Linked DNA regions of Roseivirga sp. BDSF3-8. The protein of the gene in region 1 interacts with the protein of each later gene in a pairwise test. Links are inferred from orthologs where the notes say so. Each region holds a gene or a part of one and is shown in the gene's direction. Other genes may lie near its edges.

Region 1 (4,481 bases):
ACTATTTGCATGTATCAGGTAAGTTGCCGGATTAGGAAGATCCGGATTATTCCTGATCAGCTCAAGCTTTAGCTGTTCGTATGTCCTGGCCAGACTACTACGTGTACGGTCCAGAAGCTCAGTGCTAATAGCCCTGTATCGCTCTTCTGAGTTATCGAATATAGTAATCCTGTACCTGTAGATATCCAGGTCTTTATCTTTTTCCTGTGCAATGAAAAAGTACCCCTCATCATTATAAATTGGAACGAGTCCGATAGGTTCAATATTCAGGGAATTCTCCACCTCCTCATAGATGTCCTTTCCGTCCTCAAGCCTTCTTCTACATTCAGGGATAGCAAAATCTACTATGCTATCAATCTCTGCCATAAGTTCAGTGTCCTCCACTAGCCGTGTATAGGTCATTTTAAGCCTTTCAAAGTCAGCTTTTGACAAAGTGGCAGGAAATTTATCATACATTAGCGTCTTCTCTCTCTTTAAAACCAAGAGGTTACGGTAATGAGAGACAATTTCTGACAGATAGGGGTATAGCTTCTTCTCTTTGAACTGATTCTCCACCTCTTTCAGGTAGGCAAGCAAGATGTATTTTTTGTATTCCAGATCAATAAGATCTTTCACTACCCAATCATCATCCAATCTCTTCATGCAGCCTATATTTATCTAACAAAACTTAATTTTAAATAAAATAGCTATAGCCAAATAATAACGCAACCCGCAACAATGTCAGTACATTAGCCGGTAGGACTTTATGACGTAATTTTTACTGAAAAAATGTCCTGAAAACCTGACAAATAGGTCGAAAAAGTGATTTGGCACAGGAAATGCAATACGGATAATTATATTTTTAATTGAGAATTAACTTAATCTCTAATAGTCTGAACAATGTCAAAATTGAACATTAAGCCTCTTGCAGACAGAGTGGTGGTTGCACCTGCTGCAGCAGAAGAAAAAACCGCTTCCGGTATCATTATTCCTGATACAGCTAAGGAGAAGCCTCAGCAGGGTGAAGTAGTTGCTGTAGGAAATGGCAAAAAGGATGAGCCATTAACCGTTCAGGTAGGAGATAAAATCCTCTATGGTAAGTACGCAGGTACTGAAATCACTGTTGAAGGCAGGGAATACCTTATAATGAGAGAGTCAGATATTTTTGCGATCGTATAATCCGGTCTGACCCCACCCTACTTACTTAATTCAAAAAACATTTATTCTAAAGCATTTTAAATATGGCCAAAAACATTTTCTTCGACTCAGAAGCAAGGGAAAAGTTAAAAAAAGGTGTAGACCGCCTGGCTGATGCAGTTAAGGTAACCCTTGGTCCTAAGGGACGTAATGTTATCCTTGATAAAAAATTCGGAGCCCCCACTATCACAAAGGATGGTGTGTCTGTAGCAAAAGAAATTGAGCTGAAAGACGCTATCGAAAATATGGGTGCTCAACTTGTAAAAGAAGTTGCCTCTAAAACTGCCGATGATGCAGGTGATGGTACTACTACAGCTACCGTGCTTACTCAGGCTATCTTTGCTCACGGTATCAAGAACGTAGCAGCTGGTGCCAACCCGATGGATCTTAAGAGAGGTATAGAGAAAGCTGTCCAGGCTGTTGTTGCTAACCTTAAGGAGCAGAGCCGTCAGATTTCTGATAACAACGAAATTGCTCAGGTTGCCAGCATCTCTGCCAATAACGACAAAGAGATCGGTAAAATGATTGCCGATGCGATGGCGAAAGTTGGTACTGATGGCGTGATCACTGTTGAGGAAGCTAAAGGTACCGAAACTGAGATCAAAACGGTTGAAGGTATGCAATTCGACCGCGGATATCAGTCTCCTTACTTTGTGACTAACACAGAGAAAATGGAAGCTGAGCTTGAGAATCCTTACATCCTGATCTATGATAAAAAGATCAGCGCGATGAAGGAGCTTCTTCCTGTTCTTGAAGCAGTTGCTCAGACTGGAAAACCTCTTCTTATCATCTCTGAAGAAGTAGATGGTGAAGCCCTTGCTACCCTAGTTGTAAACAAGATCCGTGGTGCACTGAAAGTTGCTGCTGTTAAGGCTCCTGGTTTCGGCGACAGAAGAAAAGCTATGCTCGAGGATATTGCCATCCTTACAGGTGGTACTGTCATCTCGGAAGAAAGAGGATACAAACTCGAAAATGCAACTATTGACTATCTTGGTACTGCCGAAAAAGTAAATATCGATAAGGATAACACGACCATCGTAAATGGTGCCGGTGAATCTTCCAATATCGAAGCCCGTGTAGCTGAGATCAAAGCTCAGATGGAAAGCACTACGTCTGACTACGATCGTGAGAAGCTCCAGGAGCGTCTTGCTAAACTTAGTGGTGGTGTTGCTATCCTATACATAGGCGCAGCTACTGAGGTTGAAATGAAAGAGAAGAAAGACCGCGTGGATGACGCCCTGCATGCAACAAGAGCTGCTGTAGAAGAAGGTATCATTCCAGGTGGTGGAGTAGCCTTCATTCGTTCACTGACTTCTCTGGACTCAGTAGATACAGAAAACGAAGATCAGAGCACTGGTGTGAATATCATTCGCCTGGCACTTGAAGCTCCTCTTAGAACAATCGTATCTAACGCCGGTGGTGAAGGTAGCGTGATCGTAAATGAAGTACGTAACAACCAGGGTGACTACGGATATAACGCCCGCGAGAATAAGTTCGAGAATCTGATTTCTGTAGGCATCATTGACCCTACGAAAGTATCTCGCCTTGCATTGGAAAATGCAGCTTCTATTGCTTCTCTCCTGCTGACTACCGAATGTGTAGTAGCTGATGAGCCTGAAGAAGATGGAGGTCCTGCAGGTGGCGGCATGCCTCCAATGGGTGGCGGCATGGGTGGCATGATGTAATGCTTCCTTCCGTTGAAAAAAAGAAAGGCTGCTTACAATCGTAAGCAGCCTTTCTTTTTTTTATGCCAGTAATTATAAGCTTGGCTATGTTTTTAACTAGGTCTAAGCTATTCAGCTATTCATGACGACCATTTCAACCGGAAGACGGATGATTTCTTTAAAGTCCTCTCCGCTCTCTTGCATATCTTCATCCTCTTCATCATAATACCAGGTAACACGGGTAGTATGGCCCTGGTCACTCAGGCGCTCCAGTTTTCTGAATATTTCCACTAAAATACTAAAAACTTTTTTTCTGACTTTAACATCAGGTTCAGAGTTTCGAAGGATTGCTTCGGCATTGATGATCAGATCGTCGATTTTGCCCTGATCAAGCTGCCCTTGAAACTGCAGAAGGGTCCTGTCCGAACTTTCAGGCCTTATTTGAAAAACCTCCGTCATAAATATTGCTGGCTGATGACGATAGAAATAACAGATTAATTTAAATTATTCTAAAAATATACTAATACTTCAAAAAAGCCAATTTATTACCACTTATATTTAATACACAAAAAAGCCACCCGCTAAAAGCGAGTGGCTCTTGAAATCTTATTGTATGCCAGCTTAAGGACGAATCTCTGCGTCAGTTAGCTGGGCCTCTTCTACTCTTTCCGCATCGTCTTCATCCAGGGAAGCGTCTTCAGCTCCGTGGCTTAGTTTATTAAGTCGCTTAGAGAAAAGCATCAAAAGCAAACCAAGTGCAATAGTGGTAACCGCAATACCCCCAAAGATTTGAAGCTCTCCAAGGCTTTGAGCCCATTCTCCAAGGGCTCCGGCAAGCTTATTACCAAGTCCTGTAACGGCAAAGTATACCCCCATCACAGAAGCTACCATACGGGCGGGCGCAAGCTTTGTAATATAAGAGAGTGCCACAGGAGACAGGGCCAGCTCACCGAGTGTATGGAACAGGTAGGCAAGTACCAGCCAATACATCGCAGACATACCGTCTGCAGCGGCTCCCCTCTGCAGGGCAGCAAATACCATGAAGATAAAACCAGCACCCATTACGGCGGTGCCCAGTCCCATTTTGAAAATACTTGGAGGATTTTTACCACGCCTGGCAAGGAACACCCACAGGCTGGCAATGATACCACCAAATATTAAAATAAAGAGGGCATTCAGACTCTGGAACCATGAAGCCGGAACAATGAATCCCTGAAGGTCATTAGCCAGATCATAAATGACGTATGAGTTACCATCTTTTACGATAGGGGCTGTTTCATCCATTACGCTGTTATAAACGGTGCCATCAGCGCCTTCATGTTGAATGACATAGCTATCGTAGCTGAGCAGGGAAGAGTTGATACTATCAGTAGCACCTAATTGAGTCTGTATCTCAGAAAAATTCCTTGAGGTAGGATTAAACAGGTTACCAAAGAACTCACCCAACCCGTCATATTCAGTGACCTGCTTATTCTCAATGAAGTATTTAGCCTGAGCTATTGCCAGTGAGTCATCTGCCGATGTACCGGCAGTACGGTACTCATTCACAGTGAGTTCCTGCCCAATGTACCTGTCCGTGTAGTTCTTGGTGTAAAGGTTCATCAACCCACCAGCCTGCTCAAAGGCTGCCCAGAATACCAA
Region 2 (3,698 bases), 710 kb from region 1 along the record:
AAGGACCTCCTGGAGCGTATCGTTTTACCCAAAGAGCTAAAAGCCCGCCCGATGGGTAAAACTGAGCTCAAGGGAAAGCTGAATATGGTGGAAATCTATGCCCTTTATCAAAGTGACAAGCCAGGTCAGATTATCGAGCAAAGCCAACCCAAAATATATCGCCCCGATGAGGTGTGACAGTATCAGATGTCTCCCAATTGAGGCCTTATAATGATCTCCTCTACCACAGAGCGGGGAGACATAGTATAGGCAGAAAATATAGCCTCAGCCACATCTTCAGCTTTCATGAACCGTTCTTCGGGCAAATCAACCCCTTCCCAACTGGCCGTAAGGGTAGCCCCGGGCATTACAGAAGATACCCTGACGTTGTGCTCTTTAAGCTCCTCACGCAGCACCCGGCTCATGCCCAGCATAGCATGCTTGGTGATAGCATAGGATCCGCCGTTTGCATAAGCTACTATGCTGGCAATACTGCATACATTAAAAATATAGCCCTTCTTTCTTCGGCGCATCTCCTTACCGATAGCTTGCGACATATGAAAGGCACTATAAACATTGGTATCCATCATTTTTGACAGATTACTAAAGTCCTCATCAAGCACTCCGCCGGGGGTAAAAAATCCTGTATTATTAACAAGCACATCCACCGGGCGATCCAGCGTCTTCAGATAGCTAATAAATGTATTTACCTCAGACTGTACAGACATATCGGTAGGATGATAGAAAACCTCGCTTTCATACTCTGCTTCTATTTCCTTTTTCAACTTTTTAAGGTCTTTTTCCGTACGGGCACAGGTTGCCACATCAAACCCATGCTCTGCAAATAACCTGATTACTGCACGGCCTATGCCTTTTGTGCCACTAGTGACCACTATCAGTTTTTTCATGAATGGACTGGTTTGTCTGAAAATTTCCGAAATATACGTATTCACCTAACCAAAGCAGAAAGTCCCCGTTTATTTTGATGTTAAGGAAAGGCCGGCGTGGTATATTAATTTTTTTTTGTTTTGATTGCGTAATTTAGCCCCGGTAAACGATCGCACACTGCATCATACTTGAAGGACCGCACATGCATAGCATAGGGAAGTATTTTATTTTTATAAGCAATTTATTTGTTAACCGAGAGTCGCCCCGCGTCTACATTCGACTTATTATTGATGAATGTATTAAGATCGGAGTTAACTCAATATTCATTGTTGTCATCATCTCCACTTTTATAGGTGCGGTTACCGCCATACAGACAGCCTATAACCTGGTCAGCCCCTTGATTCAGGACTGGGTAATAGGCCTTATCGTCAGAGATATGACCATACTGGAGCTTGCGCCGACTATTACGGCCATTGTTTTTGCCGGCAAGGTAGGGTCTAACCTGGCTGGTGAGCTCGGTACCATGCGAATTACCGAGCAGGTGGATGCACTGGAAGTAATGGGTATAAATAGTGTGACCTACCTGGTCTTACCCAAGATAATCGCATCAGTACTCATGTACCCCTTGTTAGTCATACTAGCCATGTTTCTAAGCATTTATGGTGGTTTTCTAGCAGGCACACTCACTGGTGTTATCACCGAAAATGAATACATTTATGGCATACGGGCTGACTTTAACGAATACACTGTTACGTTTGCCATGATCAAGAGCCTGGTATTTGCCTTTCTTGTAGCCTCTATTTCTTCTTATAAGGGATTTTACACCACAGGCGGAGCCCTGGAGGTAGGACAGTCCAGCACCAAAGCAGTGACCAATAGCTGTATTGCCATTCTTTGTGCTGACTACCTTCTTTCTCAATTACTACTGTAAGCCTATCATTTCATGATCAAAATAGAAGACATAACGAAAAGCTTTAGTGGCAAGGAAGTACTAAAGGGCATAAGCGGTGAGTTTAAGAAGGGTGTGGTCAACCAGATCATTGGCGCCAGTGGTACCGGTAAGAGTGTGCTGCTGAAGTGCATCGTGGGACTGATTCCCCCTGACTCAGGGCACGTATATTATAATGATCGCAACTTCACTAAAGCCGATCGTGATCTGAAAGTGGAAATTCGCCGGGAGATAGGGATGCTTTTTCAGGGTAGTGCACTTTTCGATTCAAAAACGGTAGAGCAAAATGTGATGTTTCCACTGGACATTCTCACAACCATGAGTAAGGATGATAAGCTGGAACGCGTAAACTTTGTCCTACAGCGCGTTGGCCTGGAGAATGTCAATAAAAAAATGCCCAGTGAGATTAGCGGAGGTATGAAAAAGCGGGTGGGTATAGCCCGCGCCATCGTCAATGAAGATGTAAACTACCTATTTTGTGATGAGCCTAACTCCGGCCTCGACCCGCAGACAAGTATCGTAATCGATGAGCTTATTGCCGAAATTACCAAAGAGCTGGATGTGACCACCGTTGTAGTTACTCATGACATGAATTCTGTAATGGGCTGGGGAGAACATATCATATTTTTGGCTAATGGCCATAAGGTATGGGAGGGTAGCAAGGAGCAGATCATGTTTAGTGATGTGGAAGAGCTTAACAACTTTGTCTTTGCCAGTAAAGTGATGCAAGCTCTGAAAAACTCACCTAACTTTGATCCCAAGGAAACATGAACCAGACCCTTGCCTTATACCAGGTAGATGCATTTACTTCCTCACTTTTTGGTGGTAATCCGGCTGCGGTGGTACCACTGCAGGAATGGCCTTCAGATAAGTTGCTACAGCAGATTGCCAGGGAAAATAACCTTAGCGAAACAGCATTCATTGTAGCAGAAGGCGACGGCTATGGCCTTAGGTGGTTTACTCCTGCTGTTGAAGTAGACCTCTGCGGCCACGCTACCCTTGCCACAGCTCATGTCCTTTTCAGGCATCTTGATTTCAATAAGGAGAGGATCATCTTTCAGACCCGAAGTGGCCAATTGCAGGTAAGCCGTGAGAGGGACCTGTATGTGATGGACTTTCCGGCTGACAAACCTAAAAGCTACGATGCCAGGCTGCTGCCGGAAAACCTGATGGGTTCAGAGCCGGAAGCAGTATATGACGCCCGCTACCTGATGACAATATATCCTCATCAGGCATCACTGGAAAACCTTAGGCCAGACTTTCGCACCATGGCCTCCCTGCCCTGGCTGGGAGTGATTGCCACCGCTCCTGCAGACTCTCCGGATCTTGACTTTGTAAGCAGGTTCTTTTGCCCTAAAGCTGGAATAGACGAAGATCCTGTAACAGGGTCAGCCCACACTATCCTTACCCCCTACTGGGCTGAAAGACTTAATAAAAATGCACTCTATGCCAAGCAAATAAGCCATAGAGAAGGCAACCTCCTGTGTACTCTTAATCATGACCGGGTACTCTTAAAAGGCCAGGCTGTCACATATCTTAAGGGAGAAATAAGTATTCCTCAGATAGCGGAAAAGACTTATTAATTCCTGAATTTTAGTAACTTTTCCGTCACTTTTCTTTTTATTTTATCAACTATGGTATTCCGTATTCTTGTCCGGGTTCTTGCCGTGGCCCCATTTGTATTCTTTGCGTGTAAACCAGGCCAGATGAGCCGCTCCACCTCCAACCAGGAGATGGCGGCCAGGCAGGACTCCATTGCACGAATGGATAGTATACGCATAGCCGATTCGCTCGCCGTGGTACAGCGTAAAATTGATTCCCTCGCCTGGGAAAAGAATGCCGTTGCTATAGATGCCTACCGGCTGCTAAAAGATACCGTAAC
Region 3 (4,056 bases), 740 kb from region 1 along the record:
ATTGGATATGAATAATTTCCTACTTTTAGGGGAAAAATTGATACAACCACTATGGAATCCAGCATTCTTACCGCCGTACTATTACCTCTGGCACTGGGCATCATCATGCTCGGTATGGGGCTCTCCCTTACGCCTGCCGATTTTAAGCGTATATTCCTGTATCCGAAGGCCGCTACCGCCGGCCTGTTGTGTCAGTTAGTCTTATTACCCCTCGTAGCCTACTTACTATGTAAAGCCTGGAATCTTGAGGCAGAACTCGCCGTAGGCATCATGATACTCGCCGCCTGTCCCGGTGGGGCCACCAGCAACCTTATTGCCCACCTCGCAAAAGGTGATACCGCCCTCTCTATTACACTCACGGCATTTTCATCATTATTAGCAGTTATCACTATTCCACTCATCGTTAATTTTGCCATAGTGGAGTTCATCCCCACCGGCCAGGAGCAGCAACTGGATGTACTTAAGACCGTGCTCAGTGTACTTATTATCACCCTAATTCCCGTAGCCATAGGCATGCTGATTAGGAGCAGGTCCGTACGCTTTGCCGGGCGAATGGAGAGACCGGTAAGAGTTATGTCCGCGATATTACTAGTAGCTATTATTTTCGCCGCCATACTGAAAGAAAGAGCCAATGTAATAGGCTTTTTTGTAGAAGCCGGCCCGGTCGCCCTCAGCCTCAATCTTGTCATGCTCGCCATCGGCTACTTCGGTTCTCGCATCCTCAGGCTCAATAGTCGCCAGAGCACCACTATCTCAATAGAAACAGGCATTCAAAACGGCACCCTCGGCATAGCCATTGCCGCCACCATCATTGGCAACTCCCAAATGGCCATTCCTCCCGCCATCTATAGCCTTATCATGTTCTTTACTGCCGGTGTCATTATCTTCCTGGGAAATAAGAAGAGTAAGGAAGAAAAACAGCTGGTTAAATCCTGAGAGTATTTACCCCAAAGGTTAGAATCAATAAGAGGCTGTCTCAAAAGGCAGCCTCTTTCTTTTTGTGGCAGCCCCTTTTACGTTCCCTTCCTTTTCTTAAAGAGGCCACCTGCCGGAATTATACTTTTTCCCAACTAATATTTAATCCATTAATAAGCAATCAGTTACATAAACAAATAGGAGACTGGCGTCTTGTATGATGGAAGGGGCTAAACCTGTAAGCCCCTAGCTATCTTATAAAGACCCGAACCCTCCAATGGCTGAAAAAAAAGAAACCGATACCAAAGCAATAGAGAATAAAGAATGGCTCGACTCACTAAAGTGGGTCATTGATCATGAGTCTGAAGAACGTGCCTCCGAACTGCTCGATCTGCTTCTGCAACACGCCCGTACCCGGGGCATAGCCCCTCCGGCCCTTCAGACGCCCTATATCAATACCATTGCTCCTGACCAGGAAGATGAGTACCCTGGCGACCTTGATCTGGAGGAAAAGATCACAGGCATGATCCGCTGGAATGCCATGGCCATGGTAATGAAAGCCAATCAAAAAGAAAAAGGCATCGGCGGACATATTTCCACCTATGCCTCGGCCGCCAACCTGTTCGAGGTAGGGTTTAATCACTTCTTCCGGGTAGATGAAGCGGGGCTTAGCGATATGGTCTATTTTCAGGGCCATGCCTCCCCCGGCGTCTATGCACGGGCTTATGTGGAAGGCCGCTTTGACGACCAGATGCTGGAAAACTTCCGCCGGGAACTACTGCCCGAAGGCGGACTCACCTCCTACCCGCACCCGCGGCTTATGCCGGAATTCTGGACCTACCCCACCGTATCTATGGGACTCGGGCCTATCATGGCTATTTACCAGGCGCGCTTCAACAAATACCTGTGCAAAAGAGGCTTAAAGGACCACGATGCTAAGAAGATATGGGCCTTCCTCGGTGATGGCGAAATGGACGAGCCGGAAGCCACAGGCGCCATCGCCCTGGCCGGACGTGAAAAGCTGGGCAACCTCATCTTTGTTGTAAACTGCAACCTGCAGCGCCTCGACGGACCCGTACGCGGCAACACTAAAGTGGTGCAGGAACTGGAAGGCCTATTTCGCGGAGCAGGCTGGAATGTAGTCAAAGTACTCTGGGCCAGTGAGTGGGACAAGCTATTTCAAAAAGACACATCCGGAAAGCTAATAAAGCACCTCACAGAAGTGCCCGACGGTCAGTTACAGAAATATGCCTACGAGGATGGAACCTACATACGCGAGCACCTCTTTGGGCAGGATCCGGAACTGCAAAAGCTTGCAGAAAACCTTACCGACGAAGACATTAAAGCCATGCGCCGCGGAGGTCACGATCCAATAAAAGTCTACCAGGCCTATAAGCAGGCCATGAAGTATACAGAAGGACCTACAGTAATACTAGCCCAGACCGTGAAGGGCTACGGCCAGGGCGAATCCGGCGAGGCAAGCAATGTCACCCACAAAACCAAAAAACTGAAAGACGATGCCCTCAAGCAATTCCGCGACCGCTTTCAGGTGCCCCTTGCCGACGAAGACCTTGACGACCTGCCTTTTGTAAGACCTGAAAAGGACAGTGCCGAGCATCAATACCTGATGAAAAAGCGGGAGGAAGCAGGCGGCGCATTTCCTGTACGGAAAGATAATAGCGAAAAGCTTCCGGAACCCGACAATTCAGTGTTCGAAGACTTACTGCAAGGCTCCGGAGACTCAGAGGCCAACACTACCGGGGCCATGGTACAAATAGTGACTAAGCTGCTAAAGCAAGAGGACTTTGCTGATCTCATCGTTCCTATCATTCCTGATGAGTCCCGCACCTTTGGTATGGAGTCCCTTTTCAGAAAAGTAGGCATCTACGCTCCCCATGGTCAACAGTATGAGCCAGTGGACAAAGACAGCCTGCTCTATTATAAAGAATCCGAAGAAGGCGCAATACTCGAAGAAGGCATTACCGAATCCGGCTGTATGAGCAGCTTCATCGCTGCCGGCACTGCCTACCTCACCCATGGCATCAATACCATCCCCTTCTATTTCTTCTACTCCATGTTTGGCTTCCAGCGTACCGGCGACCTTATTTGGGCCGCCGCCGATGCAGGTGCCAAAGGCTTCCTTATTGGAGGTATTTCCGGACGTACCAGTCTATCCGGTGAAGGACTGCAGCACCAGGATGGCAACAGCCACCTCTATGCCATGGCCTACCCCAATCTACATGCGTACGATCCGGCATTTGCTTTTGAATTGGCAGTCATCGTACGTGAAGGCATCAAAAAAATGTATATCCAAAAGCAAGACACCTTTTACTACCTCACCGTCACCAATGCCAATAGGCCTATGCCCGAGATGCCCGAAGGCGTGGAAGAAGGCATACTCAAAGGCCTCTACCGCTACCGTGCCACTTCCTCTGAAAATAAAAAGCGGCGGGCCCACCTGTTTGGCAGCGGGGCCATTATGCAGGAAGTACAAAAGGCCGCCCACGTGCTGGAAGAAGAATATGGCGTAGCCACAGATGTGTGGAGCATCACCAGCTACAAAGCCCTGTATGATGATGCTATCGATGCAGAACGGGAAAACAGACGGGTGATGGCCAGAGAAATGGAGCCAAACCACATTCAGAAGTGCCTGCAGGATGAAGAAGGCGTGTTTGTAGCCGCCTCAGACTATGTAAAAGCCCTCCCTGCCTCCGTGGCCCAGTGGTTTCCGAACCACCTCACCGTACTTGGTACAGATGGCTTCGGCAGAAGCGATACCGTAGCCGCACTGCGCGACTTCTTCGAAGTAGACCACCGCCATATCATATATGCCACCCTATATGCACTAACCCGAAACGGAGACATGGAACCGGAAGAACTGGTTAAGGCAGCGGACAACCTTGATATGGCTCCAGACAAACCTAACCCCCGCACAGCCTGATCCTGCTAAACTAATTGACTACCTCACAACCAAACCAAATATGCCTACAGAAGTAAAAGTACCTCAGATATCCGAAGGAGCAGATACCGCCACAGTCGCAGAAATACTGGTATCAGAAGGCGATACCATACAGGAAGAGGAATCCATCATAGTCGTGGAAACAGACAAGGCCTCCGTAGAAGTGCCCTCGACGCACAGCG

What was found. Proteins that work in one complex are often made in the same cells at the same time.
Region 2: the proteins of groL (region 1) and AB9P05_RS23400 interact in binary tests that used the Escherichia coli proteins (3 or more experiments, as listed by UniProt). The link is inferred for Roseivirga sp. BDSF3-8 from one-to-one orthologs.
Region 3: the proteins of groL (region 1) and aceE interact in binary tests that used the Escherichia coli proteins (3 or more experiments, as listed by UniProt). The link is inferred for Roseivirga sp. BDSF3-8 from one-to-one orthologs.

What each region holds. Positions count from the first base shown.
Region 1 is NZ_JBGNFV010000001.1:5,034,689-5,039,169, forward strand. What follows is about bases 669-3,540. They hold groL (chaperonin GroEL), read left to right. Parts: upstream 669-1,220; coding sequence 1,221-2,861; downstream 2,862-3,540. Other genes in these bases: groES (co-chaperone GroES), read left to right, coding at 880-1,158; AB9P05_RS20855 (SiaC family regulatory phosphoprotein), read right to left, coding at 2,973-3,299; AB9P05_RS20860 (peptide MFS transporter), read right to left, coding at 3,462-3,540. Outside these bases: AB9P05_RS20840 (hypothetical protein), read right to left, coding at 1-642; more of AB9P05_RS20860, read right to left, coding at 3,541-4,481.
Region 2 is NZ_JBGNFV010000001.1:5,740,563-5,744,260, forward strand. What follows is about bases 805-3,698. They hold AB9P05_RS23400 (ABC transporter ATP-binding protein), read left to right. Parts: upstream 805-1,810; coding sequence 1,811-2,587; downstream 2,588-3,698. Other genes in these bases: AB9P05_RS23390 (SDR family oxidoreductase), read right to left, coding at 805-887; AB9P05_RS23395 (MlaE family ABC transporter permease), read left to right, coding at 1,070-1,798; AB9P05_RS23405 (PhzF family phenazine biosynthesis protein), read left to right, coding at 2,584-3,399; AB9P05_RS23410 (CapA family protein), read left to right, coding at 3,451-3,698. Outside these bases: AB9P05_RS23385 (adenylate/guanylate cyclase domain-containing protein), read left to right, coding at 1-177; more of AB9P05_RS23390, read right to left, coding at 183-804. UniProt on the Escherichia coli protein: Part of the ABC transporter complex MlaFEDB, which is involved in a phospholipid transport pathway that maintains lipid asymmetry in the outer membrane by retrograde trafficking of phospholipids from the outer membrane to the inner membrane.
Region 3 is NZ_JBGNFV010000001.1:4,296,923-4,300,978, reverse strand. What follows is about bases 805-4,056. They hold aceE (pyruvate dehydrogenase (acetyl-transferring), homodimeric type), read left to right. Parts: upstream 805-1,192; coding sequence 1,193-3,856; downstream 3,857-4,056. Other genes in these bases: AB9P05_RS17690 (2-oxo acid dehydrogenase subunit E2), read left to right, coding at 3,897-4,056; AB9P05_RS17700 (bile acid:sodium symporter family protein), read left to right, coding at 805-936. Outside these bases: more of AB9P05_RS17700, read left to right, coding at 52-804. UniProt on the Escherichia coli protein: Component of the pyruvate dehydrogenase (PDH) complex, that catalyzes the overall conversion of pyruvate to acetyl-CoA and CO(2).